DNA from 2 places in the Saccharopolyspora griseoalba genome. Region 2 is predicted to be linked to the other one. Evidence: riboswitches for the same ligand, from Rfam matches in the RefSeq annotation. Region 2 holds a riboswitch; the other holds the start of a gene.
What was found. A riboswitch is a leader RNA that binds a small molecule or an ion and turns the genes downstream of it on or off. The one in region 2 is predicted to bind glycine.
Positions count from the first base shown of each region.

Region 1 (5,114 bases), on a different contig from region 2:
ACGCACCACCCTGGCCTGGCTGCGAACGGTCCTCGCCTTCACCGCGAGCTTGCTCGTGCTGCTGCGCCTGATCGCCCACCACAGCGTGGTGGCCGCGGTGGCCTGCACGCTGATCACACTTCCCGCCAGCGGGATCGTCGGCTGGATGATCTGGCGCAGGCACCGCTTCAGCGAACGCCGGCTGCACGCGAGCGCGCCGCTGCCGGGCGCGGCGTTGCCCGCCGCGACAGCGGCGCTGGCGATGCTGGCCGGCGCGACCGGCATCGTCTACGTGCTGTTCTGAGCCCGCGCTGACAGGAAGGTTCCCTTCCTCAGCTCAGCCGAGCGTCAGCACTCCACGACGTTGACGGCCAGTCCGCCGCGGGCGGTCTCCTTGTACTTGACCTTCATGTCCCGCCCCGTCTCGCGCATGGTCTTGATGACCTTGTCCAGCGACACGTAGTGCGTCCCGTTGCCGCGCAGCGCCATGCGGGCGGCCGTGATCGCCTTGACCGAGGCGACCGCGTTGCGCTCGATGCACGGGATCTGCACCAATCCGCCGATCGGATCGCAGGTGAGCCCGAGGTTGTGCTCCATCGCGATCTCGGCGGCGTTCTCCACCTGGCTCGGTGTGCCGCCCAGCACCTCGGCGAGGCCTGCGGCGGCCATCGAGCACGCCGAACCGACCTCGCCCTGGCAACCGACCTCCGCGCCGGAGATCGACGCGTTCTCCTTGAACAGCGCGCCCACCGCACCGGCCGCGAGCAGGAAGCGCACGACCGCGTCCTCGTCGGCGCCCGGCACGAACCGCGTGCAGTAGTGCAGCACCGCGGGCACGATGCCGGCCGCGCCGTTGGTGGGCGCGGTGACGACACGACCGCCGGAGGCGTTCTCCTCGTTGACCGCGAGCGCGAACAAGGTGACCCACTCCATGGGGTCGTCCTGCTCGGTCAGGGCCGCGAACAGCTCGGCCGCGCGCCTGCGCACGCGTAGTCCGCCGGGAAGATCGCCGGTGTTGCGGCACCCGTTGTCCACGCATTCGCGCATCACCCGCCAGATCTCCAGCAGACCGTCCCGCACGTCGCGCTCGTCCCGCCGGGACAGCTCGTTGGCCAGCATGACGCCGCTGATCGGCCGCCCCGATTCCTCGGTGCGCCGCAGCAGCTCAGCACCGGTGTGGAACGGCAGGGGAACTTCCGTGCGGTCGGGCTGGACCCGGTCGGAACCGGAGGCGTCCTCGTCCACGACGAATCCGCCGCCCACCGAGTAGTAAGTCGCCGAATCCAGCTCGGTCCCCGCGGAGTCGAAGGCGGTGAAGCGCAGGCCGTTCGGATGCACCGGAAGCGACCGGCGCCGGTGCAGGACGAGGTCCTGCGAGGTCGAGAAGGACACCTCTCGCGCACCGGCCAACCTCAGTCGGCCGGTGCGCTCGACCTCTTCGGCTCGCTGCGCTCCGGCCACCGGATCCACGGTCTCGGGGTCGTGCCCCGCCAGGCCGAGCAGCACCGCGTTGGGGCTGCCGTGCCCGTGGCCGGTAGCGCCGAGCGAACCGAACAACTCCGCTTTGACCCTGTCGACCTGCTCGAGCAGCCGGTTCTCGCGCAGCCTGCACCCGAACCGCTGCGCTGCGCGCATCGGGCCCACGGTGTGCGAGCTGGACGGTCCGATGCCGATCGAGAACAGGTCGAAGACGCTGATCGCCATTGATCTCGCCTCGTCCCGGGCTTTGGCTGGCGCCTACTCGTTGATGAATTCCGAGTACTGCTGGGCCGTGAGGGTCGCACCCGTGGCGGTCACGCGCACATCGAGCAACCAGCCCTTGTCGTAGGGGTCGGAGTTGACCACGGCCGGGTCGTCCACCACGGCCTCGTTGATGGCCACGACCTCGCCGGTGACGGGCGCGAACAGGTCGCTGACCGACTTGGTCGACTCGAGCTCACCGCAGGCCTGGCCGGCCTCGATCTGCTCGCCGACGTCGGGCAGCTGCACGAACACGATGTCGCCGAGCGCGTCGGCGGCGTGCTGGGTGATGCCCACGCGAGACACCTCGCCGCGGTCCTCGATCCACTCGTGCTCTTCGGTGTAGGACAGGTTGGTGGGCAGCGTCGACATAGCGGGAGGCTCCATGGCGTTGCGGGGGCGCGGTGGTGCGCCCCGGGGTTTCCGACTGGGCCTCCCCCTCTGTTGCGGAACCTGAGAGCTTCACCGCGGCCGTTGGGCGCGACTTGCACCGTGGGTGGCGCGTCGACGTTGACGAGCGCTTTCCAGAGTTGCCTCGCCCGCACGGTCATGGCTGCCTGAGAGTTTGCTGGGGAGATTTGCTCCTTCGGCGCCCTGCTCGAGGCAGGGGCTCTCCCGCACGGGGTCGCTGGCCGATATGCGATTGTCGATGTGCTCAGCAACGATAAACGTGCCAGTGCAGCTGTCAATGACCTGCCTAACAGTGCCCGGCAAAGGCACAGGTCGTCAGGAGGACCGGTGATGCTCGACGTCGGGGCGCTGGTCGAGCGGGTCGGACCGACCCTGCTGCGAACGGTGATCACCGGCGAACCCTCCGTCTGCGTCGGCGACGTGGTCATCGCCGAGCCGGGCGAGCCGGCCTCGGCCGCCGAAGGCGATCTGGTGCTCGGGATCGCGGTTGGCGACCGGCCGAGCGCGGTGGAGCTGGTGCGCCGCTGCGGCGAGCTGGGTGCCGCTGCGGTGCTGCTCAAGGCGCCCGTCGGAACCGACGAGCAGGTCGCCGAGGCCGCCCGTGATTCGGGGATCGGCCTGGTGGAGGTGCGGGCGGGAACTGCGTGGGCACAACTCGTGTGGTTGATCCGGGCGGCGATGGCGGGAACCGGCGTCGGCCAAGCGTCCGAGAGCACGGCCGATCCGGGGGTGGCCGATCTGTTCCGGCTGGCCGATGCGGTGGCCGATGTCGTCGACGCGCCGGTGACCATCGAGGACGCGCATTCCCAGGTGTTGGCTCATTCGGCGCGCCAAGACCTGACCGATCCGGCGCGCATCTCGACGATCATGGGTCGTCGCCAGCCCGACGACGTGTTGGCGAAGTTCCGCTCCCGCGGCACGTTCCGGCAGCTCACCAAGGGCAGTTCGGCGATCTTCGTGCCAGCTCAGCAGGACGGCACGCTGCCGAGGCTGGTGGTGCCCATCCGGATGGGCGGCGAGCTGCTGGGGTCGATGTGGGCGGTGGTGCCCGGGCCGGTCTCCGAGGAACGGGCCTCGGCCTTCGCCGACACCGCACCGCTGGTGGCCTTGCAGTTGCTGCGGTGGCGCGCGGTGGCCGACGTGCAGCGGCGGCGGTCCGCCGAGCAGGTGCGGCTGCTGCTCGACGGCGGCGAGGGCTGGCGGGCGGCGGCCAACGAGCTGGCCGTGCCCAACGAGGCGCACCGGGTCATCGCCATCGAGATCCCCGAGTCCGACGATTCCGCCGAGGGACACCGGCTGGCGCTGTGGGAGTGGATCACCCGCGGCGTAGGGCGGCGGCCGCTGGTCACCGAGGCCGGCGCGGTGCTGTACGCGATCGTTCCCGACCGAGCGCGCGGCGGCGGCTGGCCGGAGCTGCGCGAGGCGCTCGTGTCGCACGAGGCCTCCCCGCCGCCGTTGATCGCCGTGGGCACCGCCGTGGCGGTCGCCGACGTGCCGCGGTCGCGGGCGCAGGCCGACGAGCTGATCGCGCTGCTGCGCGCGGGACATATGCAGCAGCGCGTGGCGGTGTACGAGGACGTGTGGCACCTGCTGATCCTCAGCCGGATGGCGGGGGCCTCCACGGACGCGGGCGTGGGCTCCCTGGGACCGCTCCCGGTGTTGCGGGAGCACGACCGCGCTCAGGGGACGGAGTACCTGCCGACCTTGCACGCGTGGCTGCGGCATCCCGGCGACCCGCGACGCGCGAGCCGGGAACTTCGCGTCCACCCGAACACCTTCCGGTACCGGATGAAGCGGATCGGGCAGCTGGTCGAGGTCGATCTCGACGATCCGGACGTCCGTTCGGCGCTGCTGGTGCAGCTGCTGGCCGAGCGGTGGGCGCAGCACGGCTGAGCAGGGGAACCTTCCTGCCACTCGGCTGCCGAGGCGCCCGGTGACCGCGGGCGGCGGTTGTGCCGGTAGCACAAACGCCCCCGATCAATCTCATTGCGCGGGAATGATGCGCCGGGCCCCGGCTGGACCGATCGTTGTCCGTAACGGCAACGAAAGGACTCCACGGTGAAGATCGCAGTGCCTCGCGAAATCAAGAACAACGAGTACCGGGTCGCGATCACGCCGGCTGGTGTGCACGAGCTCACCGACCGCGGTCACGACGTCTTCGTCGAAGCCGGCGCGGGGGCCGGTTCGTCGATCCCCGACGAGGACTACTTGGCGGCTGGGGCCAAGGTGCTGCCCGCCGCCGACGAGGTGTGGGCAGAGGGCGAGCTGGTGCTCAAGGTCAAGGAGCCCATCGCCGAGGAGTACCCGCGCATGCGGCGCGACCAGGTGCTGTTCACCTACCTGCACTTGGCGGCCTCGGCGGAGCTCACCGACGCCATGCTGGACTCGGGCGTCACGGGCATCGCCTACGAGACGGTGCAGACCGCCGATGGCGGGCTTCCGCTGCTGGCTCCGATGAGCGAGGTCGCCGGGCGGCTCGCGCCGCTGGTGGGCGCGCACTCGATGATGCGGCCCAGCGGCGGTCGCGGCGTGCTGCCGGGCGGCGTGCCCGGTGTGCACCCGGCTCGGGTGGTGGTGATCGGCGGCGGCGTGGCCGGCCTGAACGCCGCGCGCGTAGCGCTGGGCATGGGCTCCGACGTCGAGCTGCTGGACACCAACGTCGACAAGCTGCGCGAGATCGACCGCGACTTCCACGGCCAGATCCGCACGGTGGCCTCCAACCGCTATGCCGTGGAGCAGTCCGTCCGGGCTGCCGACCTAGTCATCGGCGCGGTGCTGATCCCCGGGGCGAAGGCGCCGAAGCTGGTGTCCAATCACCTGGTCTCGGAGATGAAGCCGGGCAGCGTGCTCGTCGACATCGCCATCGACCAGGGCGGCTGCTTCGCCGACTCGCGGCCGACCACGCACGACGAGCCCACCTACCGGGTGCACGATTCGGTGTTCTACTGCGTGGCGAACATGCCGGGCGCGGTGCCCAACACCTC
Region 1 is NZ_JBHTCJ010000002.1:471,487-476,600, forward strand. It holds gene ACFQRI_RS06345 (DUF202 domain-containing protein) at 1-283, shown strand, start outside; gene ACFQRI_RS06350 (L-serine ammonia-lyase) at 328-1,683, opposite strand; gene gcvH (glycine cleavage system protein GcvH) at 1,717-2,091, opposite strand; glycine riboswitch at 2,151-2,253, opposite strand; glycine riboswitch at 2,254-2,347, opposite strand; gene ACFQRI_RS06360 (PucR family transcriptional regulator) at 2,461-4,023, shown strand; gene ald (alanine dehydrogenase) at 4,189-5,114, shown strand, end outside.
Region 1: linked by a shared signal. The riboswitch ahead of gcvH (glycine cleavage system protein GcvH) and the one ahead of gcvP (aminomethyl-transferring glycine dehydrogenase) in region 2 are both predicted to bind glycine.

Region 2 (5,114 bases):
GATCTCCACGGGTCCTAGCGCTGGTGATCGTCGTCGGCCGCGAGGCCGGACGAGGGGAGGCAGGCGTGGTCGAGGAAGCAGCCGAATCGAGTGCTGCGGAGCAGGGTGAACTGTTCGCCGACGCCTCGCTGCCGGACGAGCTGGTGGGCTACCGCGGCACGGCGGCCTGCCAGATCGCGGGCATCACTTACCGGCAACTCGACTACTGGGCGCGGACCAAGCTGGTCGGCCCGTCGATCCGAGGCGCCGCGGGCTCGGGTTCGCAGCGGTTGTACTCGTTCAAGGACATCCTCGTCCTCAAGGTGGTCAAGCGCCTGCTCGACACCGGGGTCTCCCTGCACAACATCCGAGTCGCGGTGGAGCACCTGCGCAAGCGCGGCGTTCAGGACCTGGCGAAGCTGACGCTGTTCAGCGACGGCACCACGGTCTACGAGTGCACCTCCGCGGAGGAGGTGGTCGACCTGCTGCAAGGCGGCCAGGGCGTGTTCGGCATCGCCGTCAGCGGCGCGATGCGCGAGATCAGCGGGACGATCCACGAGTTCCCGGCCGAGCGGGCCGACGGTGGCGAGAACATCGAAGCCCAGCTCACCGACGAGCTCGCACGACGCCGCCGCGAGCGCCAGGCCGAGACCGGTTGATCCTCGCCGGGGAGCACTGGCACCGCTCGGCGGCGCCTCGAGGTGCTGCCGCGGTGGCGGGAACCGGGGCCGAGGTGGGCTGACGGCTCCCGTCGCGGCCGAACCTCGTCGCCGCGGGTTCACCGCATCAGCGGAGCTCAACGGCTCCGAGCCGGTCGTCTGTTTGTGCGACAGGCGACATCGCGGGTCCGCAAGGCGCTGTTGATCGGGTAGCCTGACCGCTATCGCCGACCCCGTGCGGGAGAGTCCTGGACCGGCTTCGCCGGAGCAGGCGCCGAAGGAGCAAAACTCCCCGACAACCTCTCAGGCCACCTGGACCGCGCGGGCGAGATACCTCTGGAAAGAGGGTGCGCCGGACCGATGGTGCGCTCCGCCGACGGTGCAAGCCCGCTGCGAGCGGGTGAAGCTCTCAGGCGTTCGCTTCGCGGACAGTGACAGAGGGGGAGAGCAGCCCCGGCTGCCGCCCTTTGTTCGCCGTGATGATTGAGGTTTTGGCGATGACCGACGGTAAGCACGATCGCATCCCACTGGCCGCGCTGGAGCACGGACGGCCGTTCGCCGACCGCCACGTCGGGCCGATGCCCGCCGAGCTCGCCCGCATGCTCGACGTCATCGGCGTCGGCTCGCTGGAGGAGTTGGGCCAGAAGGCCGTCCCGGAGTCCATCCGCGAGGGCGACCTGCGGCTGGCGCTGCCGGATCCGGCCACCGAGACCGAGTCGCTGGCCGAGCTGCGCGAGCTGGCCGGTCGCTGCGACCCGCACACCGAGATGATCGGGCTGGGCTACTACGGCACCACCACCCCGCCGGTGATCCTGCGCAACGTGCTGGAGAACCCGGCCTGGTACACCGCCTACACCCCGTACCAGCCGGAGATCTCGCAGGGCCGCTTGGAGGCCCTGCTGAACTTCCAGACCATGGTCGCCGACCTGGCGGGCGTGCCGGTGGCCAACGCCTCGATGCTGGACGAGGCCACCGCCGCGGCCGAGGGCATGACCCTCGTGCGCCGCGCGGGCAAGAACAAGTCTCCGCGCTTCCTGGTCGACGCCGACACCCTGCCGCAGACCATCGCGGTCATCGAGACCCGCGCCGAGCCGCTGGGCATCGAGGTGGTCGTGGCCGACCTCTCGGGCGGTGAGCTGCCGGAGGGCGAGTTCTTCGGCGCGCTGCTGTCCTACCCCGGCGCTTCGGGCGCGGTGCGCGACCAGGCCGAGCTGATCGCGCATATCCACGAGCGCGGGGCCAAGGCCGTCGTGGCCGCCGACCTGCTGGCCCTGACGCTGCTGCGCTCGCCGGGCGAGATCGGCGCGGACGTCGTGGTGGGCTCCACGCAGCGCTTCGGCGTGCCGATGGGCTTCGGCGGTCCGCACGCCGGGTTCATGGCCGTGGCCAAGGGCATGGAGCGGCAGCTGCCCGGTCGGCTGGTCGGGGTGAGCGTGGACGCCGACGGCAACCAGGCCTACCGCCTGGCGCTGCAGACCCGCGAGCAGCACATCCGCCGCGAGAAGGCCACCAGCAACATCTGCACCGCGCAGGTGCTGCTGGCCGTGGTCGCCTCGATGTACGCCGTCTACCACGGTCCCGAGGGCTTGCGCGCGATCGCGACCCGCGCGCACCGGATGGCCGCGGTGCTGGCCGGGCAGCTGCGCCGCGGCGGGGTCGAGGTCGTCAACGACGAGTTCTTCGACACGGTCCAGGCCAAGGTCCCCGGCAAGGCCGACGCGGTGCTGGCCGCGGCCCGGCGCGAGGGCATCAACCTGCGCCGCGTCGACGCCGACCACGTCGGGATCAGCTGCGACGAGACCACCACCCGCGCGCACCTGGCCGGGGTGTGGCGGGCCTTCGGCATCCAGGACGGCGACGCCGACTCGGTGGACGCCGAGACCCCGGACGCGCTGCCCGCCGCGCTGACGCGCACCTCCGAGTACATGACCCACCCGGTGTTCCACACCCACCGCTCGGAGACCTCGCTGCTGCGCTACCTGCGCGCGCTGTCGGACAAGGACATCGCGCTGGACCGCAGCATGATCCCGCTGGGCTCGTGCACCATGAAGCTCAACGCGACCGCGGAGATGGAGCCGATCACCTGGCCGGAGTTCTCCTCGCTGCACCCGTTCGCGCCCGCCCAGGACGCCGAGGGCCTGCTGCAGGTGGTCTCGGACCTGGAGCAGTGGCTGGCCGAGGTGACCGGCTACGACGCGGTGAGCCTGCAGCCCAACGCGGGCAGCCAGGGCGAGTTCGCCGGTCTGCTGGCGATCCGCGCCTACCACCGCAGCCGTGGCGACTCCGGTCGCGACGTGTGCCTGATCCCGGCCTCGGCGCACGGCACCAACGCCGCCAGCGCCGTGATGGCCGGCATGCGGGTGGTCGTGGTGCGCTGCGACGAGCAGGGCAACATCGAGATGGAGCACCTGCGCGAGCTCACCGACAAGCACGCCGAGGACCTCGCGGCGATCATGATCACCTACCCGTCGACGCACGGCGTCTACGAGGACACCGTGCGCGAGGTCTGCGGCCTGGTGCACGACGCGGGCGGGCAGGTCTACGTCGACGGCGCGAACCTCAACGCGCTGATCGGGCTGGCTCGGATGGGCAAGTTCGGGTCCGACGTCTCGCACCTGAACCTGCACAAGACCTTCTGCATCCCGCACGGCGGCGGTGGGCCCGGGGTCGGCCCGATCGGCGTGCGCGGCCACCTGGCGCCGTTCCTGCCCAACCACCCGCTGCAGCCCGCGGCCGGTCCGGACACCGGCGTCGGCCCGATCAGCGCGGCCCCGTGGGGCAGCGCCTCGATCCTGCCGATCTCCTGGTCCTACGTGCGGATGATGGGGGCCGACGGGCTGCGCCGCGCGACGCTGACCGCGGTGGCCGCCGCCAACTACGTGGCCAAGCGGCTGGGCGCCTACTTCCCGGTGCTCTACACCGGCGAGGGCGGCTTCGTGGCCCACGAGTGCATCCTCGACCTGCGGCAGGTGAGCAAGGAGAGCGGCATCAGCGTCGACGACATCGCCAAGCGGCTGTCGGACTACGGCATCCACGCGCCGACGATGTCCTTCCCGGTCGCGGGCACGCTGATGGTCGAGCCCACCGAGAGCGAGAACCTGGCCGAGCTGGACCGCTTCTGCGAGGCGATGATCGCCATCCGCGCGGAGGTGGACAAGGTCGTGGCCGGGCAGTGGCCCGCCGAGGACAACCCGCTGGTGGGCGCTCCGCACAACGCCGCCTGCCTGGCCCAGGAGTGGAACCACGCCTACTCCCGCGAGGAGGCCGCCTACCCGATGGGCTACGACTCGGCGAAGGTGTTCCCGCCGGTGCGGCGCATCGACGGCGCGCGGGGGGACCGCAACCTGGTCTGCTCCTGCCCGCCGCTGGACGCCTACCAGGGCTGAGCAGCTGCTCCGGGCTCGTGCTGCTCGCCGGTTCGCGCGTTGAGCTCGGGTCGGCTCGTGCCTCGGCCGCACCTCGGATCGCGCTGCGGTCCCCACCTGGCGTGCCCGACACGCCAGGTGGGGACCGGTTTGCGTCGGGGCTCGCGGCTTTGACACGGTGGCCCCTTCAACCGACGGAACAACGCGCAGGAAGCAGTTGAGCTACGCATGCTGACCATCAGTGAGAACGCCGTAGAGGTCATCAAGCTCGTCCTCATCGGCGGAGAATCCTCGGAGAGCTCCGGTCTGCGCATCGCGTCGGCCGAGCAGGGACTGCAGGCCTCGGTCGCCGAATCTCCCGAGGAGGGCGACGAGGTCATCGAGGAATCCGGCGTCCGGGTCTTCCTGGAGCAGGAGGTCGCTCAGCTGCTGGGCGACAAGACCCTCGACGCCGAGCGGGACTCCAACGGCGAGCTGGCGCTGGCCGTGCGCGACTGACCTCGCAACAGGCTTCGAGCCGTCGGCCCGGGTGCTGCGACCCGGGCCGACGGCTTTTTTCACGGCCCGGCTGCGATCTTCCCCTCTTGCCAGGTACTGGTGATAGCAGGTCATCGGCAACTACCCTTGGTCCGCTGTTGTCGAGAACCAGAGGGGACGGGCCGTGCAGACCACCACGCTCGCCATGCACATGAGCGACGGGCTGCTCAACGCGCCGACGGCGGTGCTGTTCGCCGCGGTGGCGATCGCGGGGCTCTCCGTTGCGCTGCTGAAGGCGCGCACGGACCTCGACGACCGCACCGCGCCGATGGCCGGGCTGGTCGCCGCGTTCGTCTTCGCCGCGCAAATGATCAACTTCCCGGTGCTGCCCGGCGTCAGCGGGCACCTGCTGGGCGGCGCGCTGGCCGCGCTGCTGGCCGGACCGTGGGTCGGAGCGCTGTGCGTGTCGATCGTGCTGGTGGTGCAGGCGCTGCTGTTCGCCGACGGCGGGCTGACCATGCTCGGCGCGAACATCACCAACATGGCGCTGATCGGAACCGCCGCGGGCTACCTGGTCGCGCTCGCGCTGCGCCGGTTCGCCAAGCGCAGCCGTGCGGGGTTGCTGACCACCGCG
Region 2 is NZ_JBHTCJ010000001.1:390,996-396,109, forward strand. It holds gene ACFQRI_RS01760 (MerR family transcriptional regulator) at 66-638, shown strand; glycine riboswitch at 867-968, shown strand; gene gcvP (aminomethyl-transferring glycine dehydrogenase) at 1,136-4,024, shown strand; gene ACFQRI_RS01770 (HesB/YadR/YfhF-family protein) at 4,232-4,501, shown strand; gene ACFQRI_RS01775 (energy-coupling factor ABC transporter permease) at 4,686-5,114, shown strand, end outside.